Regions from separate parts of the Pseudomonas gorinensis genome, predicted to be linked through region 1. Evidence: riboswitches for the same ligand, from Rfam matches in the RefSeq annotation. Region 1 holds a riboswitch; each other region holds the start of a gene.

Region 1 (3,270 bases):
CGACGAGTGCGGTGACCACGCCCACCGGAATGACCTGGCCCTTGATCAAGGTGCGTGACAGCACATCGGCTGTAATCAAAAACAATGCGCCTCCCAAGGCGCTGGCCGGCAGCAGGCGTGAGTGCCCGGTACCGAGCAACAGGCGTGCGGCGTGAGGGATGACCAGGCCGACAAAACCAATGGAGCCGACAATCGACACCATCACCGCGGTGACCAACGCCGCGCAGCCCACCAGCACAAATTGCACGCGGCGCACCGGGATGCCGAGGGACGCCGCCGAGTCGCTGCCGAAGGTGAATGCATCCAGTGCGCGGCGGTGCCACAGGCACACCGCCAACCCCGCGACGGCCACCGGTACCGCCAGCCACACCGACGACCAACGCACGCCGCTGAGATTACCCAGCAACCAGAACAGGATGCCGCGCGCCTGTTCGGAGCTGGCGGACTTGGTGATCAGGAACGCGGTCAGCGCGTTGAACAGCTGCGAACCGGCGATGCCTGCCAGGATGATCTGGCCGGTGCCGCTCGACGACCCGCTGGCCCGGGCGAGCAAAATCACCAGCGCAAACGCCGCCATCGCCCCGGCAAAGGCGCCGGCGGACAGCGAGATCAAGCCACCGCCGACCCCCATCAGCACCACCAGCACCGCGCCGGTCGAGGCACCGGCGCTGATGCCAAGCAGGTAGGGATCGGCCAAGGGGTTGCGCAACAACGACTGCAGAATCACCCCGCATGTGGCCAGCCCCGCACCGCAGGCGGCGGCGACCAGCGTGCGAGTGAGGCGATAGTTCCACACCACGCCTTCGTCGATAGGGTCCAGCGCGTAGCCGGCGGCCCACAGTTTATTAGCCAACACCTGGAGCACTACCTGCGGCTCGATGGCGGTTTCGCCGATGGCTACGCCGGCCAGTATGGCGATCAACAGCAGCGCCAGGGCGAGAAGCGTTCTGCTCATTTGGGCAGGTCGTAGCTGTCGATGGCGCTCGCCAGTTGGTCGAGCCCATCGAAAGTACGCACGCTGGCCTGTAGGGCCATGGCGTCGAGGATGATGATGCGGTTGTGTTTCACCGCGTCCATGTTGCGTGTCACCGGGTCGCTGCGCAGGAAGGCCAGTTTCTGTTCGTAGTTGTCGGCCGGGTAGCGGCGGCGGTCCATGCGCGCGATCACCAGGAAGGTGGGGTTGGCTTTGGCGAGGGTTTCCCAGCCGACGGCGGGCCACTCTTCATCGGACTGCACCACGTTGTGCAAGCCGAGGGTTTGCAGCATGAATTCGGGGACACCCTTGTGGCCGGCCACATAGGGATCGCTGGCCATTTCGGCGCTGGAGAACCACACCAGCGCACTGGCCTGCTTGAGGCCCTTGTTGCGGGCGGTGGCGACGGACTTGGCCAGGCGCGCCTTGAGCGCCTCGTTCAGTTGCTGGCCGCGGTCCGGCACGTCGAAAATCTCGGCCAGTTGGCTGATGCTTTTATAAATGGTGTCGATGCGGAACGGCTCCAGGCGTGTGCCGTCGGCGCCCACCAGGTTGTTCTTGCCTTCGCAGTCGGACGGCAGCAGGTAGGTGGGGATCTTCAATTCATGAAACTGCTCGCGGGTGCCGACCACGCCTTGTGGGCCAACCACCCATTCCAACTCGGCGGCCACCAGTTGCGGGCGCTTGGCAATGACCGCTTCGAAGCTTGGCTCATTGTTGGCCAGGCGCTCGATGGTGTCGTTCTGTGCCTTGAACTGCGGCAACACGTTGTTGAACCACAACGCCGTGCCGACCACTGTGTTGCCCACACCCAGGGCGTAGAGCATCTCGGTCGCCGCCTGGCCAATGGTTACGCTGCGGGCGGGCGCTTGCTGAAAGGTCAGAGTGCTGCCGCAGTTCTCCAGCGTCAGCGGGTAGTGGGTGGGCGTCGCCTGGGCCAGGGCACAGAAGCCCAGGCCGGTGAGCAGGGCGGTAACGCGTGGCAGCATGGGGCAATCTCCTGGGAGCCGTACGTGGAACTGGGGAGGTACGGTTCGGAAATACGCCCTCGGACGCTGCGGTGGAGGCAGCCAAGGATGTCCTTCCCGGACACCCCGCCGGTTAGTGGTTTTACTGGGCCGGCAGGTCTCCTGACTGATGCGTCGTCACCCGGCTCCAGCCTTCCCGGAGGGTATCCAGTGGCGTTGAGGAGCAGGCTCGGCATCTACAGTTGCGGGGGCAGTTCCGATTGACGCGGGGGTACCGCGCTTCGGATTCCCTATTAGTCCCGTTTGGGAACCGGCGCGGTATGGTAGTCGATTGGGCTGGGGAGGGGGAACCGAATGGCGGCTTTCTGTAGGCGCGTGCAGGCTCGCGCCCACATAAAGCCGCGGTAGCCGGTCAGAGGCGTATATCTTCAGGGCCGCGGATCAGTGCTTCAATTCGCGTCCCCGTTGCGCGCTCTTCATTGCTGAAACCGTCGTAGTCGGCCAGGTTGGCGAAACGGATGCCGGTCAATTGCTCGATCTGGATCACACTGCGCCGGTAGGTCCGCAGTTGGCCAAATACCAGATCAAGCTGACCGAGTTCACGGCTCTGGTCGATCATGTAGGCGCTGGCAGAGGGCTTGCCGTCGTCGCCGAGGTAGGCCACCACTTTCCAGAATGCCTTGGGGATTTTCACGCCGCGGTAGACACGGTCGTCATCGGCCAACACCGGGCCGGTAAACACCGTGGCCCGGGCCTTCCAGCGTTGTGTGTTGTCGAGAATGTAGTCTTCGAGCTCCAGCCAGGTCTTCTGGTTGAACCCGCTCATCTGCGGCGAGCAATTGGTGAAATGGAACGTATCGAGGTTGGCGGTGTTGGCCTCGTCGCCCCAGTTGGGATCCTGTCGTCGCACCAGGTGGCCGCGATCCAGGCCGTTGTTGGTGTAGAGCTCGTCGCCAATCTGCGCGCTGATGGGCAGGCGGCCGTCGTAGGCCCAGGTGTCGTTGCTGCGAACGATATCCACCGCCTGTCCGCCGTCGATATTCACGCCCACATAGAGCGCCATCCGTCGGGAACGTGACAGGGTCACCGAGAAATGCGTGTAGTCCAGGCGCAGCGGCTGGACGTCAGTTGCCAATGCCTCATCCACCGTGGGCCACGGCACGGCGAAGCCGCTGAGAAAGTCGGGTGCGTAGCCACGCCGGTCCTGCAAATCCTTGGCGGGCGTCACACGGGGCGTCGCCGCCCTGGCTTCCATCAGGCTGGGGGTGGCCGGGATCAACGGGCGTAGATCGACGAGCCGGGGGCGGTGGGTCAGGTCAATTTTGGCTT
Region 2 (3,270 bases), 290 kb from region 1:
GTGGTCTTGAGAAAAGTTACTTAACTGCAGACACCCGCCACACCTTATTCCCCACATCATCCGCCACCAGCAGGTCCCCCTGCTGATCGATCACCACACCCACCGGCCGGCCCATAGCGTTCTCATCCTTGTCGAGGAACCCGGTCAGCACGTCCACTGGCTGCCCCTTGGGTTTGCCACCTTCGAACGGCACAAAGATCACCTTGTAGCCACTGTGCGGCTTGCGGTTCCATGACCCGTGCTGGCCGATAAAGGCGCCGTTGACGAACGGTGCAGGTAATTTGCTGCCTTCGGCGAAGGTCAGCCCCAGCGAAGCGGTATGCGGGCCGACGGCGTAGTCTGGCGCGACCGCCTTGGCGACCAGGGCCGGGTCCTGTGGTGTGACACGCACATCCACATGTTGCCCGTAGTAGCTGAATGGCCAGCCATAAAACGCGCCATCCTTGACCGAGGTGATGTAGTCCGGCACCAGGTCGCTGCCGATCTCATCGCGCTCGTTGACCGCGGTCCACAGCTTGCCGCTCTGCGGTTCCCAGGCCATGCCGTTGGGGTTGCGCAGGCCCGAAGTGAAAATCCGGTGCTGGCCACTGGCGCGATCGACTTCCCAGATCGCCGCCCGACCTTGTTCCGCTTCCAGGCCGTTCTCGCCGACGTTGCTGTTGGAACCGACGCTCACATACAACTTGCTGCCGTCCTTGCTGGCCACCACGTTTTTCGTCCAGTGGTGGTTGATGCTGCCGCCCGGCAGGTCGACCACCGTGGTGCCGGCCTGCGTGATTGCGGTTTCGCCCGGTTGATAGGGAAAGCGCAGCAGCTTGTCTGAGTCGGCCACGTAGAGGTCGTTGCCCACCAGGGTCATGCCGAACGGCGAGTTGAGATTCTCCAGGAAGACCGTGCGGGTCTCGGCGACGCCATCGTGATCGGCATCGCGCAGCAAGGTGATGCGGTTCGGGCTGGGCACACCGGCACCGGCGCGGCCCATGACCTTTTCCATTACCCAGCCGCGAATACCCTTGGCGTCGTCCGGCTTGGGCGGCGCATTGGTTTCGGCCACCAACACATCGCCATTGGGTAGCACATACAGCCAGCGAGGGTGATCCAGGCCTTCGGCGAACGCTGTCACCTGGGTGCCCGCGGCGGCGGTTGGCTTCATGCCAGCAGGCCAGCCAATGGCTGGGGCGATATTCACGGTGGGGATCAGGGTCTTGTTGGGCTCTGGCAGTTGGGGCGAAGGGCCGGTGCCATCCGATACCTTCAAGGTCGAGCTTTCTCCGCAGGCAGCGAGGGTGCCTGCGACCATGATCAGTAGGGTGAGTCTTGTTTTATGCATGGTTTTCTCCTGAATGCCTGTAAGGGTAGAGGAGTGCTGCGGCACGATGGTTCAAGTGCAAGGCCAGCTTTAATTGACGCTCCCCCCCCAACCCACTAACCTTCGCGACTTGTTTCAGGTGCTCTGTGACCCAAGGGTCGACTGAGTGAAACAGGGAAGCCGGTGAGTGAGCGCACTTGTACACAGTGTTGCCGCAATTCCGGCGCTGCCCCCGCAACGGTAAATGAGTCAAGACGGTGCTATTGGCCACTGTATCGCGCTGCGATATGGGAAGGCGCAGCGTCGGCCTGCTTTCTATAAAGCGAGCCACTCATGAGTCCGGAGACCGGCCTGGATCATCCAACAGCATCACGGTGGGCGATGCTTGGCTGTCTGTTTTTGTTTTTTCCTGCCCGCCGTTTTTGTCCAGCCCCAACGGAGAGCTGCCATGACCGATTCCCCCGACCGCGACGAACGCCACCTGGCGCGCATGCTGCGCAAAAAAGCCGTGATTGACGAGCGCATTGCCAATTCCCCGAACGAATGCGGTTTGCTGCTGGTGCTGACCGGCAACGGCAAAGGCAAAAGCAGCTCTGCGTTCGGCATGCTCGCGCGCGCCATGGGCCACGGCATGCAGTGCGGCGTGGTGCAGTTCATCAAAGGCCGTAACAGCACCGGCGAAGAATTGTTCTTCCGGCGCTTCCCCGAACAAGTGCGCTTTCACGTCATGGGCGAAGGCTTCACCTGGGAAACCCAGGACCGCCAGCGCGACATCGCCGCCGCCGAGGCCGCCTGGGCCGTGTCTCGCGAACTGCTGCAAGACCCGAGCATCGGCCTAGTGGTGCTGGATGAGCTGAACATCGCCCTCAAGCATGGCTACCTCGACCTGGACCAGGTATTGAGCGACCTGCAAGCCCGTCCGCCGATGCAGCACGTGGTGGTTACCGGCCGTGGCGCCAAGCCGGAGTTGATCGAGATGGGTGACACCGTCACCGAAATGGGCATGCTCAAGCACGCGTTCCAGGCCGGTATCAAGGCACAGAAGGGCGTCGAACTTTGAATCAGCCCCGTCATTGTCCGGCCGTACTGATCGCCGCACCGGCGTCCGGCCAGGGCAAAACCACGGTCACCGCTGCGCTGGCCCGTTTGCACCGCAACCTGGGGCGCAAAGTACGCGTGTTCAAATGCGGCCCGGACTTCCTCGACCCGATGATCCACGAACGCGCCAGCGGTGCGCCGGTGTATCAGTTGGATATGTGGATGGTTGGCGAGCAGGAAAGTCGTCGCTTGCTGTGGGAAGCGGCAGGGGAGGCCGACCTGATCCTGATCGAAGGCGTCATGGGCCTGTTTGACGGTACGCCGTCCAGCGCCGACCTGGCGCGGCACTTCGGTGTGCCGGTGCTGGCGGTGATCGACGGCACCGCCATGGCCCAGACCTTCGGTGCCCTGGCCCTGGGCCTGGCGCGTTATCAGCCGGACTTGCCGTTTGCCGGTGTGTTGGCCAACCGTGTCGGCACCTTGCGCCATGCGCAACTGCTCGAAGGGAGCCTCACCGAAGGCCTGCGCTGGTACGGCGCGTTGTCCCGTGAAACCGGGATTGAGTTGCCCAGCCGCCATCTTGGCCTGGTGCAAGCCAGCGAACTGAATGACCTCGACGTACGCCTGGACGCCGCTGCCCAGGCCCTGGGCAACAGTTGTGAAGTTGCCTTGCCGCCGCCGGTGACCTTCGCCGCGCCTGAAGTGATCGAAGCCGAACCGCTGCTCGCCGGTGTGCGCATCGCCGTGGCCCGTGACGAAGCCTTTGCCTTCACCTATGGCGCCAGCCTGGATCTATTGCGGGCGATGGGGGCCGAGTTGCGCTTTTTCTCACCGATTCATGATCGCCAAGTGCCCGAGGCCGACAGCCTCTATCTGCCAGGCGGGTACCCGGAGCTGCATCACCAGGCGCTGGCGGAAAACAC
Region 3 (3,270 bases), 1.7 Mb from region 1:
GGGTTTGCCCCAGGTCGGCGATATTGTCGTCCGCGACGAAGCCGCCGGGTTGAGTCCTGAGCAGGTGCATGGGTTAAACGTTGAGCGCTGCGCGCAATTGCGCTTCGAGGCCCGCCGCGTCCAGCGCCTGGCCGATCAGCACCAGGCGCGTGATGCGCGCCTCGTCGGCCCCCCAGGCGCGGTCGAAGTGCTTGTCGAAACGCGTGCCCACGCCCTGGATCAGCAGGCGCATCGGCTTGTTCGGAATCGCCGCGAAGCCTTTGACACGCAGGATGCCGTGCTGCACCACCAACTGGGTCAGCGCGTCGAGCAACAGTGCCTCATCGGCCTGGGGCAGGTCGATGGAGATGGAGTCGAACGCGTCGTGATCGTGGTCGTCTTCACCGTCATGGTGATGATCGTGATGGCTGTGGCGGCCGTCGATATGCTCTTCGGAGCCAGCGCCCAGGCCGATCAGCACGTCCAGGGGCAGGCGACCGCTGCTGGCTTCGACGATCTTCACCGCGGGTGGCAGCTCTTCGGCGACTTCCAGGCGCACGCGGGCCAGGTCCTCGGGGCTGATCATGTCGCACTTGTTGAGGATCACCAGGTCGGCGCTGGCCAACTGGTCGGCGAACAGTTCATGCAACGGCGATTCGTGGTCCAGGTTCGGATCAAGCTTGCGCTGGGCGTCGACCTGGTCCGGGAAGGCGGCGAAGGTGCCGGCGGCCACCGCCGGGCTGTCGACCACGGTGATCACCGCGTCGACGGTGCAGGCGCTGCGGATTTCCGGCCATTGGAAGGCTTGCACCAGGGGCTTGGGCAAGGCCAGGCCAGAGGTTTCGATGAGGATATGGTCGAGGTCGCCGCGACGGGCCACCAGTTCGCGCATCACCGGAAAGAACTCTTCCTGCACGGTGCAGCACAGGCAGCCGTTCGCCAGTTCATACACGCGGCCGTTGGCTTCTTCCTCGGTGCAACCGATCGAGCATTGCTTGAGGATCTCACCGTCAATGCCCAACTCGCCGAATTCGTTGACGATCACCGCAATGCGACGGCCCTGGGCGTTGTCGAGCATGTGGCGCAGCAAGGTGGTTTTGCCCGAGCCGAGAAAGCCGGTAACGATAGTGACGGGAAGTTTGGCCAGTGTTTTCATCGGATGCCCTTGGGGGCGGGCATACGGGACGATAGGCCCTGCGTGGCGCGCAGCAGCAGATTTCGTCACCGGATCACCCCGCCCGGTTGAATTGGAAAATCGGTTGCGAGGCAGGTCTCCTGGCTTGGGGCTTGCGGGTCTTGCGACCGGCGCTGGCTGCGCCTTCCCGCCGCAATGGCAGTGGCGTGGCAGTCAGATAAACCCTTCACAGTTGCGGGGGCAGCCGCGGCTTGAACCGCGTTCCCTTCTTAGCTTCGGCCTGGGCCGAAGAACCTCGAAGGTGCAAGGCTACAGGGGCTCGGTCAATTTGACTACCGTCGCTCTGCATGCTTTCCTACACGCCTTGTTTCGGGTGCCCTTCACAGGGTGAAACGGGAAACCGGTGAGTCATAGCCTTATGACCAGTCCGGTGCTGCCCCCGCAACGGTAAGCGAGTGAAGCGTCAGATCCACTGTGCCTGTACGGCATGGGAAGGCGACGCTTTATAGACCCAGTGTCCCTCGCAAGCCCGGAGACCGGCCCGAATAACATCAGATAACAAACCCGCGGTGGGCGGGCGCTGTTAAAACCCTGCGTGCCCGGCTCGCGGGGTTTGCATGCGCTCGTTTCACCCTGAACACGATAGGGACGCGCCATGTCGATCATCAGCAGCACTTCGCACACCGCCAGCAGTACCGCCACCCTCAGCCAACGCCTGACCGCCGCCATCGGCGCCTCGATCCTGGGCGCGTGCCTGGTGTATTTCGCCGGGTTCTCGCATATCGAGGCGGTGCACAACGCAGCCCACGATACCCGCCACAGCGCCGCGTTCCCGTGCCACTGAGACCTGCCGACATGATCAAACGTATTGCGCAAACCGCAGGGTTCACCGGCTTGCTGGCCGCCCTGCTGCTGACACTGCTGCAAAGCTTCTGGGTCGCTCCGCTGATTCTGCAGGCGGAAACCTTCGAAAAGGCCCCGGCCGCGACTGAAGTCGTGCACGAGCATGCCGCTGGCGCCGCTGCGCACACCCATGACGCCGAAGCCTGGGAACCGGAAGACGGCTGGCAGCGCGTGCTGTCGACCACCGGCGGCAACCTGGTGGTCGCCGTCGGCTTCGCCCTGATGCTGGCCGGCCTCTATACCCTGCGCGCACCGACCCGCACGGCCCAAGGCTTGCTGTGGGGCCTGGCCGGCTACGCGACCTTTGTGTTGGCGCCGACCCTGGGCCTGCCGCCCGAGCTGCCGGGCACGGCCGCCGCCGACCTGGCGCAACGCCAGATCTGGTGGATCGGCACGGCCGCCTCCACTGCGGCCGGTATTGCGCTGTTGGTGTTCGGTGGCAACTGGCTGCTTAAAGGGCTGGGCGTGGCGATCCTCGTGGTGCCTCACGTAATCGGCGCCCCGCAGCCGCAAGTGCATTCGATGCTGGCGCCAGAGGCACTGGAAGCACAATTCAAGATCGCCTCGCAGTTGACCAACGTCGCCTTCTGGCTGGCCCTGGGCCTGATCAGCGCCTGGTTGTTTCGCCGCAACCGCGACGATCAATACTCGGCATGAAACTAGCGGTCGGCCTCGGTTGCCAGCGGGGCTGCGAATTGCACGCCCTGCTGGCGCTGTTTGACACGGCCCTCGCCGAAGCGGGTATCGAGCGCCAGCACATCACCGCACTGGCGAGTCTCGACCGCAAACAGGACGAGCCGGGGTTACTGGCCCTGGCGCATAGGTTGAACCTGCCATTGCAGTGCTTCAGCGCCGAACAGTTGGCCGCGTATGAAGGCCGTCTGAGCCATAAATCAGCGGTCGCCTTTGCCCACACCGGCTGTTACGGCATCGCCGAAAGCGCCGCCCTGGCCCTGGCCGAACAGCTCTCCCCAGGCCCTGCCCGCTTGCTGATCACCCGCAAGAAAACCGCCCAGGCCACCTTTGCATTGGCCTGCGCCGGCTGAAAAATCGATAATTGCGTCTTCCGATCATGAGCAATCTTCATGCTCGCCCGTTTTTCGACAGGAATCCTCCATGACCGTCTACTTCATCGGTGCCGGCCCCGGCGACCCGGAATTGATCACTGTCAAAGGCCAACGGCTGATCCGCAGTTGCCCGGTGATCATCTATGCCGGTTCGCTGGTACCGGCGGCCGTGCTGGAGGGGCATCA

The links. A riboswitch is a leader RNA that binds a small molecule or an ion and turns the genes downstream of it on or off. The one in region 1 is predicted to bind cobalamin.
Region 2: another riboswitch for cobalamin. It lies ahead of cobO (cob(I)yrinic acid a,c-diamide adenosyltransferase); the one in region 1 lies ahead of AB7933_RS23150 (ABC transporter substrate-binding protein).
Region 3: another riboswitch for cobalamin. It lies ahead of AB7933_RS15435 (CbtB domain-containing protein); the one in region 1 lies ahead of AB7933_RS23150 (ABC transporter substrate-binding protein).

What each region holds. Positions count from the first base shown of each region.
Region 1 is NZ_CP167125.1:5,114,261-5,117,530, reverse strand. It holds gene AB7933_RS23155 (FecCD family ABC transporter permease) at 1-955, opposite strand, end outside; gene AB7933_RS23150 (ABC transporter substrate-binding protein) at 952-1,962, opposite strand; cobalamin riboswitch at 2,077-2,271, opposite strand; gene AB7933_RS23145 (DNA/RNA non-specific endonuclease) at 2,354-3,270, opposite strand, start outside.
Region 2 is NZ_CP167125.1:5,400,272-5,403,541, reverse strand. It holds gene AB7933_RS24415 (PQQ-dependent sugar dehydrogenase) at 17-1,330, opposite strand; cobalamin riboswitch at 1,430-1,678, shown strand; gene cobO (cob(I)yrinic acid a,c-diamide adenosyltransferase) at 1,758-2,369, shown strand; gene AB7933_RS24405 (cobyrinate a,c-diamide synthase) at 2,366-3,270, shown strand, end outside.
Region 3 is NZ_CP167125.1:3,375,749-3,379,018, reverse strand. It holds gene cobN (cobaltochelatase subunit CobN) at 1-70, opposite strand, end outside; gene cobW (cobalamin biosynthesis protein CobW) at 74-1,135, opposite strand; cobalamin riboswitch at 1,228-1,427, opposite strand; cobalamin riboswitch at 1,469-1,673, shown strand; gene AB7933_RS15435 (CbtB domain-containing protein) at 1,770-1,958, shown strand; gene AB7933_RS15430 (CbtA family protein) at 1,970-2,674, shown strand; gene AB7933_RS15425 (cobalamin biosynthesis protein) at 2,671-3,063, shown strand; gene cobM (precorrin-4 C(11)-methyltransferase) at 3,134-3,270, shown strand, end outside.